DNA from 2 places in the Methylomonas sp. BW4-1 genome. Region 1 is predicted to be linked to the other one. Evidence: predicted binding sites of a transcription regulator. Region 1 holds the regulator's gene; the other holds the start of a gene.
What was found. The regulator HrcA, encoded in region 1, represses chaperone genes, less so after heat shock. The targets are predictions, from matches to a motif close to TNTTAGCACTCNNNNNNNNNGAGTGCTAANA.

Region 1 (8,087 bases):
ACGCTCGGATAACATTTCACGACCGGAGACTGTAATATAACGAACACTATCAACTCGCCCATCTACCAGAATAATTTCGGCCTTCGCTTCCCGCCCCTGGCATTTGCCGTGAACATGAACGGGTTCGTGTTCATTGGCATAAAACATCACAATTAAACCGAAATATTCGTAGAGTTTTGGCATTGCCGGTTCTTGCCTGTATTTCTGCCGAATTCGGTTTATTCAATGTAGGATGGGCTGACACCAGGAAGCCCATCGTTTGCAAAAGGTCCGCGGTGTGAGTACCCTACATGACTAATCTGACCTAAGAGGGCTTAATACGGCGCAATGCCCGTTGGTTATTGCGCCCTACCGGACTTCCGAAACAGCGGTTTGCATACCCGATCTTCACACAAACAAAAAGGTACGCGATGCGTACCCTACGTTACTATAATCAATCCTTCGCAAGTACTAAGGATGTCTTCTTAAACATTGCTTTTTCCAGCTTATCTTGATGAAAATATTCTACAGAGACATCTCCATCACTATATCCTTGAACTTTTGTCACATTTAAAATGGCATCCCCGCCCACGACTCCAGTAACAGTCATTTTCGGCCCACCACTTTTAAGCGCAACAACATCGCCTTTATTGAAATCCATACACTTCCTCTTTAAAAACTAAGCCTAATAATGCTTATTAGTTTATAGGCTGGGTTAAACATTGCTCAGCCCCACCAAATGAGAATACGCTAGGCGTTCCGCCAAATCAAAAGCAAAGGGCGGATCGGCTTTCGCCATCCGCCCTTTACGCTGCTAATTATTTTTTATCGTCCTTAACTTCTTCAAACTCCGCGTCGACCACATTGTGATCATGCTCTGCAGCCGCTTCAGACGCGCCTGCGGCATGACCGCCCTCGGCACCGCCTTCCGCACCTTTCTGTGCGTAAACGCGCTCGGCCAATTTACCGGACAATTCGGTTAAAGCGTGGATTTTCGCTTCAATCGCGTCTTTGTCGTCGGATTTGAGCACTGCTTGCAGGTCTTTGATCGCCGATTCGATGGCCGATTTTTCGTCGCTAGCTACTTGATCGCTCAGTTCTTTCAGCGATTTTTCGGTGGCATGGATCATACCTTCCGCTGAGTTACGCGCGGACACCAGTTCTTTTAATTTCCGGTCTTCGTCGGCGTGTGCTTCGGCATCCTTGATCATGCGTTCGACTTCGTCGTCCGACAAACCGCTGGAGGCTTTAATCACGATGGATTGTTTCTTGCCGGTGGCTTTGTCTTTCGCCGATACGTTCAAGATACCGTTTGCGTCGATGTCAAATGACACTTCGATTTGCGGAATACCGCGTGGTGCCGGCGGAATGTCCTGCAAATCAAAACGACCCAATGATTTATTACCGGCAGCGACTTCCCGCTCACCCTGCAGCACGTGCACGGTTACCGCAGTTTGATTGTCGTCCGCAGTCGAGAAGGTTTGCGAGGCGTTGGTTGGGATCGTGGTGTTTTTCTCGATCAACTTCGTCATCACGCCGCCCAAGGTTTCGATACCCAAAGACAGCGGAGTGACGTCCAACAACAATACGTCTTTAACGTCGCCGCCCAATACGCCGGCTTGAATCGCCGCACCCAAGGCTACCGCTTCATCAGGGTTAACGTCTTTGCGTGGCTCTTTGCCGAACAGCTCTTTAACGAACGCTTGGACTTTCGGCATGCGGGTTTGACCGCCCACCAGAATTACGTCGTTGATCTTAGAAGTCGAAATACCGGCGTCCTTAATCGCTTGCAAGCAAGGGCCTTTGGTTCTTTCGATCAACTCGTCAACCAGCGACTCCAATTTGGCGCGGGTCAGTTTGACATTCAAATGTTTCGGACCCGATGCATCGGCTGTGATGTACGGCAGATTGATGTCGGTTTGCTCAGCTGACGACAATTCAATTTTGGCTTTTTCTGCCGCTTCTTTCAGACGTTGTAAGGCCAATGGGTCGTTGTGCAGGTCGATGCCACTGTCTTTTTTAAATTCGCCGGCCAGGAAGTCGATGATGCGTAAGTCAAAGTCTTCACCGCCCAGGAAGGTGTCGCCGTTGGTGGCCAATACTTCGAACTGGTGTTCGCCTTCGATTTCAGCGATTTCGATGATGGAAATATCGAAAGTACCGCCACCCAGGTCGTAGACCGCGATAGTGGTGTCGCCTTTGGGTTTGTCCATACCAAACGCCAACGCCGCCGCGGTCGGCTCGTTGATGATGCGTTTGACGTCCAGACCGGCGATACGGCCGGCGTCTTTGGTCGCTTGACGTTGCGAGTCGTTAAAGTAAGCCGGCACGGTGATGACCGCTTCGGTCACTTCTTCACCCAAGAAGGCTTCAGCGTCTTTTTTCAGTTTCATCAACACCCGTGACGATACTTCGGGCGGCGCCATTTTTTTACCGTGGCATTCCACCCAAGCGTCACCATTGTTGGCTTCCATAATTTTGTAAGGCACCATTTTGATGTCTTTTTGTACTGCATCTTCTTTAAAGCGACGGCCGATCAAGCGTTTGATCGCAAACAAAGTGTTTTCAGGGTTGGTCACCGCCTGCCGTTTGGCGGACTGGCCGACCAATACTTCGTTGTCGCCGGTAAAAGCGATGATGGAAGGCGTGGTGCGCGCGCCTTCGCTGTTTTCGATAACCCGCGCGGTGCCGTTTTCCAGGACTGCGACGCAGGAGTTGGTGGTTCCTAAATCGATGCCGATCATTTTGCCCATTGATATTCTCCAGACTTGAATTGGTAATAAATTAAAAAGTTGTTAGCGATATGCGGTTGATCGTCTTAATTTCAAGCCTGCTCATCGATTTTTGCGCTATCGGCAGGTTTGTCCTCGGCTTTCGCCACCACCACCATGGCAGGGCGCAATAAACGGCCGTTCAACACATAGCCTTTTTGGAAGACGTTTAACACGGTATTGGGTTGGGCGGTGGCACTTGGCTGCATGAGCATCGCCTGGTGCAATTCCGGATTGAATGCTTGACCGATGGGGTCGACAGTTTCGATATTAAACTTGGCAAATACCGACTCGAATTGCTTGATGGTCAATTCACTGCCTTCGCGTAGTTTCACTATCTCCGGGCTATCGCCGGTTGCCGCTTGCAGGCCTAATTCCAAACTATCTAGAACACTCAGCAATTCTTTCGCAAATTTGGCCAGACCGTATTTGCGTTCGTCGTCCAAGTCTTTTTGCACGCGCTTTTTTAAATTTTCCATCTCGGCCATCGTGCGGATGGCTTTATCCAGGTTGGCAGCAGCCTGTTGCTGAGCTTGCTCCAATTGTTCCTGTAAGGCTTCCACAGTGACTGGGGCGGCGCCAGATGCTTCGGTTGGCTGTTCGTCGGCGTCGATTGGCTTGGTCTGTTCCAAAACTTCGGCGATCAAATCGCTATCCGATTGGGGTTCGTGGCTCGATTGCTGATGACTCATTACTTACTCCATGGTTCTAAATTTTTTGGTTGGCCTAACGATAGGGCCATTTATTTGGGATTCAAGGCCGCGCCCAATAATTTTGCCGTCACATCCACGAACGGAATCACTTTTTCATACGCCATTCGGGTGGGGCCGATCACGCCCAACACCCCCACCACTTCGTCATTCACTGAATAAGGCGCCGTCACCAGGCTGCAATGATCGAATGCGCTATAGCCGGACTCTTCACCGATAAAAATCTGCACGCCTTCGGCCTGTAGACACTGATCCAATAAATGAATGACGCCGCGCTTTTGGCTGAACGCTTCGAACAGCTGCTTCAAGCGCTCCATATCCGACAACTCGGAAAAGCCCATTAGATTGGTTTCGCCGCTCAACACATAATCATCGTTGGGTTGTTCGCTGAAGGTCAGCTGTGCCATGTTCACCGCGTCCATCATGCCTTGATTGACCTGCCGCTGATCGAACTCCATCTCCCGCACCACCAAATCGCGAATTTTCGCCAAGCTGCGGCCGGAATAAACCGAATTCAAATAGTTGGCAGCCTGTTGTAATTCCGCAGGACTGAATTGCTTGTGGGTGTGAATAATTTTGTTGTGCACTTCCTGGTCGTCGGTGACGAAAATCACCAACACCCGAGTATTGGACATAGGCAGAAATTCGATGTGCCGCAAGGTGACGCTTTCTCTGCGCGGCAAAGTCACCACGCCGGCCATCCGCGTTACGTCCGACAATAATTTGGAAGCCTTGTTCAACACGTCACTCGCTTTATCCGCCTCCCCTTTCAGGCCATGTTGCAGTTGGTCCAATTCGCTGGATGCCAAAGGCTTGACGGTTAACAAACTGTCGACAAATAAACGATAGCCGCTCACGGTCGGGACTCGGCCGGCGGATGTGTGCGGGGAATGGATCAAACCCATCTCTTCCAGATCCGCCATCACATTGCGAATGCTGGCGGGGCTCAGCTTTAACTGCGGATCTTTAGATAACAAACGCGAACCAACAGGCTGGCCGTCCTGGATATAACGCTCAACCAAGGTTTTTAATAAATACAGCGATCTTTCGTTTAAATCTTGTCCGCCAGCCACGTCATCCCCCAAATTCCGTTAGCACTCGATATTGGTGAGTGCCAGACAGCAAAGCTATCAGCTGGGTCCGGCCTTGTCAACGGCTTGAACAGGTTATGAATAAACTAAGCGCTGCCAGCACAATCAAGGGCTGGGATTGAATATCCGAAGCCCCCGTGTCGTGGAGAACGGATCAATGGACAGTTTGTTCCGGAATTACGATTTTTAGATGTATCTTCGATATTGCCCAACAACCGGCAATAAAAAAACCCTGCAAGTCTTACGACTTGGCAGGGTTCTGATTCGATCTAGCGTTTGCTTATCTGGACTGTATGGCAGGAACGCAAACGGCCAATAAACCGCAACCGTCAGTGGTCTCAAGCCCCCATTTGGGAGAAAGACAACACATAGTAGCTATAGTAGGCAACGACAAAAAACAACAATACATTCAAAAACTTTTCTACTCTACTGTACTGTTCTTGTTGATATTTTTTACCATTTTTTATTCTCATTTTGTCCTCCTGTCGCATGAGTCATCCAAAAATTCAAAACCGGTTAATTGATTGGCGGTAGCTGATTAACGGCTCATGCTGTTGCCGAGCCAGGCGCCGGCGGCGGCACCGATGCCGGCTCCCAACGGATCGCCTCTACTCATCTCGTAACCCGCCGCACTGCCTAACGCGCCACCTACCAAGCCCTGAGTGGAGCGTTGGTCGTATCGGTCGTAGCGCGGCGCGGGCGGCGGTGCCGGGACGTACTGCGTAACCCTCCCCGGTACATACACCCGCTCGACCTCGACGTACCGGTCATGGTGGTGATGTTTGTGATGACCTCGCCCATGCCCGTCAGCGATGGCTATTGGCGAAACCAACAAACTGATTACAACGACACTTGCCACTCTAAACATAAATCCCCTTGATCGAGAATAATTCATCTATGAGTTGATTCTAGAGAGCAATGTTTAAGTCTTGATTAGGAAAAGATTAAGAACAGATGAAGACAGCAAAGCCGGCGCTTACATTGCCAATTTTTGTGAACTGTGCACGCTAAGCGAGGACTATAAACTACCAATAGCCATTACTCCGGATACTCGCAAACCGAATATCCGGAGCAGATTGCGCCGGAGGCGACAGTCACGCACATTAAAAGCTGTAAGACACTTCCCCGTAAACGGTGCGGCCGGCTTGTTGGTAAAAAGAGGAATATTCCCGATCCAACAGATTATTCGCCGAAAACGACAGATCGATATTTTTCGTCGCTTGATAAGCAATACGGGTATCGACCAGAAAATAAGGGTCGTAACTCCCTGGGACGCCGGCCCTTTGATCCAGATTTTGGTCGTTCGTATACTGCTGGCTGACATAGCGCCCAATAATGCCACCGCTCCAATGCTCATATTTGACATCCAAGCCGCCACTGAACATGGTCTCCGGCAACAACACCATCTGTTTGCCAACCGACAGCGGATTCGCCTCGTTCTTGGTAATTATCGAGTCGTTTAAGGTGTAGGTTCCCGTAAAATGCAGCCAGTCCCAATACAATTTCTGCCTTAATTTGGCCTCCACGCCTTCAACCTCCGCTTCACCCGCATTTTGCCGCTCCTGAAGCCGATTGGTTGCGCTTAATGTCGTATCTTTACGGTAAATCAAATCAGAAATGTAATGGTGAAAATACGAGGCTGCAATCGTTGTACCCTCAATCGGTGTTGCCTCTCCTCCTACTTCCCATGAATACATGGTTTCCGGTTTCAGATTCGGCCCGGCTTGCGTCAAGGTAAAAACACTGCCGCTAGCCGTTTGCGATGTCGAATACAAATCCGAGTTGGTGGGTGGACGGAATGCCCAACCGGTTGAAGCAAACAACTTGTAGCCATCCGCCGGCAACCAGGTCAAACTGAATTTGGGATTAAATTGCGACACGGAACGTTCGCTGTATGTTTGCGTCAGGTTAGTGGTGGTACCCGTGGAAGTGACAGTAGCCTTTTGTACGATGGAACCGGAAGTTGACCAGTCGTCATAACGCACGCCAAGATGAGCAATCAAGTTTTTACGCAACCAAATTTCGTCCTGAATAAAGGCGGAGTAAATACTCGACTCGCCCTTGCCATCGTAAACAGTATTCGTCACTGAGGACCAATCTTGCCAATTACTCAAGGCCAAACGTTTTTGACCTTCCAAATTGTTATGGTTTGCGCCAAAACCGACGGTGACAAAATTACGCTGATCCCACAAAAACGGGAAGCGCAATGCCACGTTACCGTCAATCCGTTGGCTAGGCGTGACGGTCAATTGGCCTCTGCCACCGCTTAAGGTATCGTCGAACGCCGCACTGTTTGGGCTAGGCGAATAAGTCTCGTGATCCATGTATTGAAAATCGACATTCAATTTCACGTCATGCCCAAAATCATGTTTCAGGTGGGCAAAATAGCGGCGAGTGTCTTCTACTGACGGCAAAAAATGCAGAAATTGCTGCTCGTAGACATTCAGTCGCTGCCCATTTAGATTAAGGTTGTTGCTTTGTGCCAGGCCGGCCACGCTGGCGACTGAATTGACAGTGGGGTTTCCGGTAGCGATTGCTATTGGCGAGCCTCCGGCAGTGGTCAAATAACTGTTAAACGTCCCTGCGCTGGTTTCGCTGCGGCTCCAGCTCATCCCGCCATCAATCTCGGTGCTATCAGTCAAATCGTAATAGAGATGCAAGGAAGCGGTGTTCTGCTCCCAAGGGCGATCCCCTTTGTCGCCTATGATGTAGGACGAGCCACCTTGGGTGGTTGCGGTCGGAATGGCGCCGAATACCGGTGTCGAGGCGTTTCTTAACGCGGTAGCCGTGTTCGCTCTGACTACCGCATTCGGTATCGCTGTAGCCGATGGCGTAAAGCTGGCCGGCGAAGCCGTCACGTAATCCGACACCGCCCAGTTATCGCTATCCATGTGGTTGAAGGTCACGGAAATCCCCACGCCGTTTTCAAAACGATCCCGGTAACGGCCTTTGATGCCCCATTGATCAACAGCCGCGCCACCGGCACCAAAGGACAGACGCCCTTCGCGCTTAGTGGGGACTTTGGAGATCACATTCAGTACACCGCCCATCGCGCCACTACCGTACAGCGCTGAAAAGGGTCCAGGGACATATTCCACTTGCTGAGCGTCGTCCATATTCAGAATGTTCCAATCGACGCTGCCATTATTGGGCAGATTCACCGGCAAGCCGTCAACCAGGAACAGTGATCGATTGGTACCACTGACACCATGAAATGCTGAGGAACTTAAGCTGGAGCCTGGCATACTCGTACCATAAGCACTACCCCGCAAATATATCCCCGGCACGTCCTTCAACGCATCACCAATCCGTTGGGTCAGGCGGTTTTCGGTATTTTCGGTGGTGATGACACTGACATTGGCCGGCGCCATCGATGCACTGATTTCCGAGCGCGTGGCGGTCACCACCATCGTGCCCAGCGACTCATCGTTGCTGGCCGGATTGTCGGTGTTAGCGGTTTCGGCTGGCCCCACGACGCTTTGATCGCTATCTTCTGCCAGGATTTGATTGCTGTAAGCCAAATTGGTCAGGGCCAA
Region 2 (8,087 bases), 2.0 Mb from region 1:
CTTGGGATTGCGTGGCTTATGGAGCATCAGACCCGGTTCCTTGGGTTCGAAAGCCAACATTAAACCCAGCAGTACTGCGGTGGTCATATTGATCCAGAGAATTTGCAGGGGGGTAATCGGCAACGCCACATTGGCGAACACCGCGGCGGTAATCACCAGGCCCTCACCGAGATTGGTCGGTAAGGTCCAGGCGATGAATTTCACCAGATTGTCGAACACGCCGCGGCCTTCTTCGACGGCGGCTTCGATGGTGGCGAAATGATCGTCAGTCAGCACCATGGCCGCCGCTTCCTTGGCGACTTCGGTGCCGCCCATGCCCATTGCTACGCCGATGTTGGCTTGTCGCAGCGCCGGGGCATCGTTGACGCCGTCGCCGGTCATGGCTACCACGTGACCGTTGGCCTGCAAGGCTTGCACCAATTGCAACTTTTGCTCCGGCGCGATGCGGGCAAAGACATCGCAGTCTTTGACGTGTTTGCGATAGTCGGCTTCGCTGTAGTGTTGCAAGTCGGCGCCGCTGATCACACGTTCGGTATGGCGCATGTTGAGCTGCTTAGCGATGGCCAGCGCGGTGACGGGATGGTCGCCAGTGATCATCTTTACCGAGATGCCGGCCTTATAACAGGCGGCAATGGCCCGGGCAGCTTCGGGGCGCGGTGGATCGATCATGGCTTGCAAGCCCAAAAAGGTCAGGCCACCACCCACTTCGCGATGTTCAACCGCATCGTCATCATGCTCAGCGCGCGCAAAAGCCAGGACTCTCAAGCCTTGTGCGGCAAACGCTTCAGCTTGCTGGTTCAGGCAGTCTCTATCCAGTGGTACGAGTTGCATGTCGGCGGCAAAGGCTTTGTCGCAGCGCTGTAGCAGGCTTTCCAGAGAGCCTTTTAAATAAATATGCCGGGCGTCTTCGGCCAGGTTGTGATGCAGAGTGGCCATGAATTGGTACGCGGATTCGAACGGAATGGCGTCCAGGCGCGGATGGTCGCCGCTGACGCTGGCTTGATGCAGACCGGCTTTGTGGGCGGCTACCAGCAAGGCGGCCTCGGTAGGGTCGCCTTCGATACGCCAGTTGTCGGTGTCGGCGATTAATCGGGCGTCGTTGCACAGCAGACCGGCTTTTAAACATTCCAATAGTGCTGGTTTAAGGGACGGGTCGACCGCTTGGTTATGGTTTGTAAATTCACCGTCCGGCGTGTAGCCGCTGCCGCTGACCTCGAATATTTCACCGCCTGCCTGCACGAATTGCACGGTCATTTGGTTTTGCGTCAAGGTGCCGGTCTTGTCGGAGCAAATCACCGTGGTGCTGCCCAGGGTTTCCACCGCCGGCAGTTTGCGGATGATGGCGTTGCGTTTGGCCATACGCGAGACGCCGATAGCCAGCGTAATCGTCAGCGCCGCGGGCAGACCTTCCGGGATGGCGCCGACAGCCAACGCCACGGAGGCCATGAACATGTCCAACATGGTTTCACCGCGCCAGACGCCGACCGCAAAGGTAATGGCCGCGCAGCCGACGATCACCCAGAGCAACAATTGACTGAATTGGCTCATTTTTAGCGTTAGCGGCGTTTCCAGCGGTTCGGCGCTGCCGATCAGCTTGTTGATGCGGCCAATCTCGGTGTTATCGCCGGTACTGACTACCACGGCCAGTGCGCTGCCGTAACTGACCAGCGTCGAGGAATACGCCATATTGGCGCGATCAGCCAATAAGGTGGCCGAGGCTAGAGTCTGTGCCTGCTTTTCCACCGGTACCGATTCGCCGGTTAGCGCGGATTCGTCGATTTTCAGTTCGCGGCTTTGCAAGAGGCGCAGATCGGCAGGCACCTTGTCGCCGGATTGCAGGAATACCAAATCGCCGGGAACTAACTCGGCAGCAGCAATACTTCGGCGCTGGCCGTCACGCAGGACGTTGCTGCTGATATTCAAGGTCTGAGCCAGGGCGTTAATCGCTTTCAGCGCGTTCGCTTCCTGAACGAAGCCTATCAAGGCATTGATGATGACGACACCAAAAATTACGCTACTGTCGGTCCATTCCTCTAAAAAAGCGGTGGTGGCCGCGGAAAACAGCAGGATGTAGATCAGGGGCTGATGAAATTGCGCCAGCAATAAAAGCAACGGCCCTTTGCCGCGGCGAGCGGTCAGGCGGTTGGCGCCGCTAGTCGCTCGGCGTTTTTGCGCTTCCTCGCTGCTCAGGCCTTGACCCAGCTCTACGCCGAAATGCGTTAATACGGTTTCCGGCGTTTGGCTGTGCCAGTTGGCTTTAGGGTAATGGTCCATATGCTCAGATTGATAGTTGAAGATGGCGTTGACGTAGTTGCCCCAAGGCTAAATTAGCCTGAGGTTAAAACCATAAGTTGACAAAGAATACTTTGTGCTTGTTCCCTAAAAGGGATGGGGTTATAGTCCATGCCCGAGGTCTATGGCCTCATTCTAAATTAAAATAAAAACAAATAGTTGGAGGTATATATGGGCGGAGTTATCGAATTAGTGGTGTTGATGTTGATTATTGCCATCTTCGCTTTCGCACCGTTGGGGTATTTCATTTACATGTACACCATGAAGAATGGCGAACCGTTCGGCGACATCGAGACCGCACGGCGATAGCGATTCGGCGCTATTGAGAAATGTCAGCAAAGCCATTCTGATGGTTAAAGGCAAACTGGGAAAAAATTAATTACGTCTTATTTGCCAGCAATAGAAAGCCGGGATTAGCCCGGCTTTTTTGTGCGGATTAGCTTATTTCGCGCCGCAGCTCGGGCAATGTGGGTTTTTCTTCAAGCGCATGCTATGCCATTCCATACTCAGGCCGTCCAGCAACAGCAAGCGGCCTGTTAATGTGCTGCCGGTGTTGACTAGCAGCTTTATCGTTTCCAAGGCCTGTATGCTGCCGACGATGCCGGTGATCGGCGCAATCACGCCGTTGCGGGCGCAATTTTGCAATTCCTCGCCATCGCTTTGATAAAGACAGTTATAGCACGGGCTATCGTTTAACCCAGGGGTAAATACGCTGACTTGACCCTCAAAGCGGATCGCCGCGCCGGAAACCAGAGGGGTTTGCCGGTCGACACATGCCTTGTTAATGGCAAACCGGGTAGTGAAATTATCGCTGCAGTCCAGCACTACGTCGGCGTCAGCCACTTCTGCAAGTAGCTGTTCGCCGGCTAATCGCTGTTTGCGAGCCAATACTTTTACGCCCGGATTAATTTTTTCCAAAGTCTGTTGGGTTGAAATAACTTTATCCAACCCTATATCGCTGGTGTAGTGAGCAATCTGGCGTTGCAAATTGGTCAAATCGACTTGATCGTCGTCGTAGACGGTGATCTGGCCGACGCCGGCCGCAGCCAGGTACATTGAGGCAGGCGAGCCCAAACCGCCGGCACCGACGATTAATACTTTGGCTTCGAGAAGTTTTTGCTGACCGGCAATATCGATTTGCGGCAGCATGATTTGCCGGCTGTAACGGAGTAATTGTTCGTCGTTCATAGTGTGTATGGCTTGGGTAAGGCGCAGATGATGCCAAAGAGCTTGACAGAGTGCAAAAGCCGGATATTATTAGCACTCGTTGCTAGAGAGTGCTAATAAAACTGAGGCCGCTTAAAAGCTCGCTTCCTCCGTAAGGGGTAGCTGTTTTTTAAATTGCTTTACACAGTTTTTAACCTTTAACTTTATCTACATTAAGGAGACATTGATGAAAATTCGTCCGTTACATGACCGTATCGTCGTAAAACGTGTTGAGGAAGAAACCAAAACCGCAGGCGGCATCGTGTTGCCGGGTTCAGCTGCTGAAAAACCTAGCGAAGGCGAAGTGTTGGCAGTAGGTTCAGGTAAACCGTTAGACAACGGCCAAGTACGTGCCCTGGAAGTTAAAGTTGGCGACCGCGTGTTGTTCGGCAAATATTCCGGCACCGAAGTTAAAGTCGATGGCGAGCAATACATCGTCATGCGCGAAGAAGACATCATGGGTGTTTTGGGTTAAGCCCAATTCGTTCGACACACTCTTTTTCAATTTAACCAATATCTCAGGAATAAGAAATGGCAGCAAAAGACGTAAAATTTGGTGGCGACGCGCGTGCACTGATGGTGGCAGGCGTTAACGTTCTGGCAAATGCAGTAAAAGTGACTTTGGGTCCTAAAGGCCGCAACGCTGTATTGGATAAAAGCTTCGGCGCACCAACCATCACCAAAGACGGTGTATCGGTAGCCAAAGAAATCGAATTGAAAGACAAATTCGAAAACATGGGCGCGCAAATGGTCAAAGAAGTGGCTTCAAAAACTTCTGACGTAGCTGGCGACGGTACTACGACTGCGACCGTTCTGGCGCAAGCCATCGTTAACGAAGGTTTGAAATCAGTCGCAGCGGGCATGAACCCAATGGACCTGAAACGCGGTATCGATTTGGCAGTCACTACAGCGGTTGCAGCGATTGAAAAAGCCGCTACACCTTGCAGCGATAGCAAAGCGATCGCGCAAGTAGGTACCATCTCTGCTAACTCCGACGAATCAGTGGGTGCGATCATTGCCGAAGCGATGGAAAAAGTCGGTAAAGAAGGCGTAATTACGGTTGAAGAAGGCACTGGTCTGAACAACGAACTGGACGTTGTCGAAGGTATGCAGTTCGACCGTGGCTACTTGTCGCCGTACTTCATCAACAAGCAAGAAAGCATGAGCGTCGAATTGGACGATCCTTTCGTGCTGTTGTACGACAAAAAAATCTCCAACATTCGCGAAATGTTGCCGATTCTGGAAGGCGTGGCTAAATCCGGCCGCTCTTTATTGATCATCGCGGAAGACGTTGAAGGCGAAGCCTTGGCAACGCTGGTTGTCAACAACATGCGCGGTATCGTTAAAGTGGCTGCCGTTAAAGCGCCTGGTTTTGGTGACCGTCGTAAAGCCATGCTGGAAGACATCGCGGTGTTGACCGGCGGTGTAGTCATTTCCGAAGAAGTGGGTCTGTCTTTGGAAAAAGCCGACATCAGCCAATTGGGTACTGCTAAACGTGTCCAAATTAACAAAGAAAACACCACCATCATCGACGGTGCCGGCAACGAAGATCAAATCAAAGGCCGCGTTGCGCAAATTCGCGCGCAAGCTGATGATGCGACTTCCGATTACGACCGTGAGAAATTGCAAGAGCGTCTGGCCAAACTGGCTGGCGGTGTCGCGGTGATCAAAGTCGGCGCTGCGACCGAAGTGGAAATGAAAGAGAAGAAAGCCCGCGTTGAAGACGCGCTGCATTCAACTCGCGCCGCAGTTGAAGAGGGTGTGGTTGCCGGTGGTGGTACCGCGCTGATCCGTGCACTGTCTGCTCTGGACGGCCTGAAAGGCATCAACCATGACCAAGATGTAGGTATCAGCATCCTGCGTCGTGCTATGGAAGAGCCTTTGCGTCAAATCGTCAGCAACGCCGGAGACGAAGCGTCTGTGGTGCTGAACGAAGTTAAAAAAGGCACCGGTAACTTCGGTTACAACGCTGCTACCGGCGAATACGGCGACATGATCGCGATGGGTATTTTGGACCCTGCGAAAGTGACCCGTTCTGCCTTGCAAAACGCCGCATCGGTTGCTGGCCTGATGATCACCACCGAAGTGATGATTGCTGATGCACCATCCGACAGCAAAGCCCCTGCAATGCCTGATATGGGCGGCATGGGTGGCATGGGCGGCATGATGTAATCGCCTTCGGCCTCGGCCTGAAAACCCCGGTTGCCGCAAGGTGCCGGGGTTTTTTATTGCCTGGCGCTTTGGGTGTGGAACGGTTTACGATGGTTTGCCTCACTATAGATTGATTTTTGCCGCGAAACATTCGATAACGGCATCAGCAAATTATTCACAGCTCGAAGCTATTAACCATGACCAACGATTTTTCGATTCTGATCGCTGACGACAATGAAATCAATCTATGGCTGTTACGCGAACAGTTGGAATACTGGACGACCAATATCACCTCGGCAAAAGACGGGCGGGAGGCCTGGCAATTGTTGCAAGAACGCCGCTACGACTTCATCTTTCTGGATGTGAACATGCCGTTTTTGAGTGGTTTCGATGTCGCCGCCAATTTGCGCGGCACCGAAAACTACAATCGGCAAACGCCGGCAGTCGCCGTCACGGCACACGCGCAAAATCAGCAGCAGGAACGGGCAATCGCCGCCGGGTTCAACGAATGTTTGGTCAAGCCGGTTCGCCTTTACCAGTTGGAGCAATTGCTGGTGCGTTGGCGGCAACATGAGCCGGTGAACGCCGAGTATTATGCCGGGCAACTTTTGCGCAAAGCCCAGCATAACCGGCAGTTGAGCCAAGTCTTGATGGGCAAATTATTTGAGCAGTTGCCTGGATTAATACTCGACATCGAGCGGGCCTTGGACAATGGATTGCTGCAACAGGCGTGGGATTTGAACCATAAACTGCATGGCACCTTTTGTTTTTACGATTTTGCCGATTGCCTGGCGGTCGTCGAGAACTTGCAAAAAGCGTTGGCACAAGCCGACGCAGAGTTGGCGCAACAGCGCTTTAATACAATGAAAATTAAGCTGATTCGGCTGCTGGATAACCAGGATCAAGTTCTGAAGTGTCTCGGTGACGATGACGCCATATTATGACCAAGGTGACACTCGCGTGGCTCTAATTTGGCCGCTTTTATCTGCTGCGGCGCTTTGGCGTTCGACGCGCCCGCACAAATGATGCAAACTGCACCCTATATTGCAAAGTAAAGACAAGGTGGCTTTTATGAATACAGACCCCTGCACTTACGTCATTTTCGGTGCTACCGGCAATTTGGCGCGCTTGAAGCTGATGCCGGGCTTCTATCATCTGGAATTGGAAAAAAAACTGCCGGAAGGCACACGCATCCTGGCCGTGGGCCGCCGTCCCTGGGATAGAGCAACCTGGCTGGCCGAAGTGAAGGCCTTGCTACTTGAGCAGGCCAATACGCCGCTAGACGAGGCCGTATTCAATCGGTTTAGCGAACGGCTGGATTATCATCGCGGCGATCTTGATCAGCCGGAATGCTATAAAACCCTGGCGGAAACGCTAAACGCTCAGCCGCGATTTTCCCGCAATATGGCCTTCTATCTGGCCATCGGTCCCAGTGATTTCGGCAATGTTATCGAGTCCTTGAGCCAAGTGGAGCTGCTGAACGAAGAATACGGCTGGCGCCGCGTCGTCATCGAAAAGCCGTTTGGTTATGATCTGGAAAGCGCCCAAGCCCTGCAAAAACGCCTCAGCCGCTACTTAAGCGAAGACCAGATCTACCGCATCGATCATTACCTGGGCAAAGGCATGGTGCAGAACGTGTTGGTGTTTCGTTTTGCCAACGTCATGCTGGAACCCTTGTGGAATCGCAATTACATCGACCATGTGCAGATCACGCATTCCGAAGAACTGGGCATAGGTAGCCGCGGCGAGTATTACGATAGCGCCGGGGCGATGCGCGACATGCTGCAAAGCCATCTGTTACAGCTGTTAACCTTGGTGGCGATGGAGCCGCCGGTGTCCATGGACGCCGAATCGCTGCGCGACGAAAAAGTCAAAGTGCTGAAGTCCATTCGGCCGATCCCGAAATCGGCTGTGCATGCACATGCCTTTCGCGGCCAATATGCCCGCGGCAATATCGAAGGTCAAAAAGTGGGCGGTTACCTGGAGGAAGCCAATATTCCCGCTGACAGCAGTACCGAAACTTATGCGGCCATGAAATTGTTGATCGACAACTGGCGCTGGCGTGGCGTGCCGTTTTACTTGCGCACCGGCAAGCGCATGGCCAAGGGCCAATCCTCGATTTCGATCTGCTTTCGCCACCCGCCGTTTCAGTTTTTCCGGGATACCCATGTGCAGTGCATGACGCCGAACTGGATATTGCTGGGGATTCAGCCCGAAGAATGCATCCGCATCGAAATGACCGTTAAAGAGCCGGGTCTGGAAATGCGTACCCGCACTACCAGCCTGGATGCCAGCTTCCGCAATCCCGACGAACGCCGCGTGGATGCCTACGAAGATTTGTTATTGGATGTGATGAAGGGCGACCGTTCGCTATTTTTGCGTTTCGACGAAGTGGAATACGCCTGGCGCATCGTCGATCCCATTCTGCAAAATTGGGT

Region 2: the regulator HrcA is predicted to act here: its motif matches at 3,548-3,578, upstream of groES (co-chaperone GroES).

What each region holds. Positions count from the first base shown of each region.
Region 1 covers NZ_CP184125.1:487,091-495,177, reverse strand. Annotated here, with positions in the region: gene ACH5Y9_RS02210 (DUF4160 domain-containing protein) at 1-183, opposite strand, end outside; gene ACH5Y9_RS02205 (YodC family protein) at 434-640, opposite strand; gene dnaK (molecular chaperone DnaK) at 798-2,732, opposite strand; gene grpE (nucleotide exchange factor GrpE) at 2,804-3,442, opposite strand; gene hrcA (heat-inducible transcriptional repressor HrcA) at 3,493-4,533, opposite strand; gene ACH5Y9_RS02185 (glycine zipper 2TM domain-containing protein) at 5,090-5,419, opposite strand; gene ACH5Y9_RS02180 (TonB-dependent receptor) at 5,655-8,087, opposite strand, start outside.
Region 2 covers NZ_CP184125.1:3,878,650-3,886,736, reverse strand. Annotated here, with positions in the region: gene ACH5Y9_RS18010 (cation-transporting P-type ATPase) at 1-2,274, opposite strand, end outside; gene ACH5Y9_RS18005 (hypothetical protein) at 2,464-2,601, shown strand; gene ACH5Y9_RS18000 (HesA/MoeB/ThiF family protein) at 2,734-3,480, opposite strand; gene groES (co-chaperone GroES) at 3,686-3,973, shown strand; gene groL (chaperonin GroEL) at 4,030-5,670, shown strand; gene ACH5Y9_RS17985 (response regulator) at 5,847-6,593, shown strand; gene zwf (glucose-6-phosphate dehydrogenase) at 6,721-8,087, shown strand, end outside.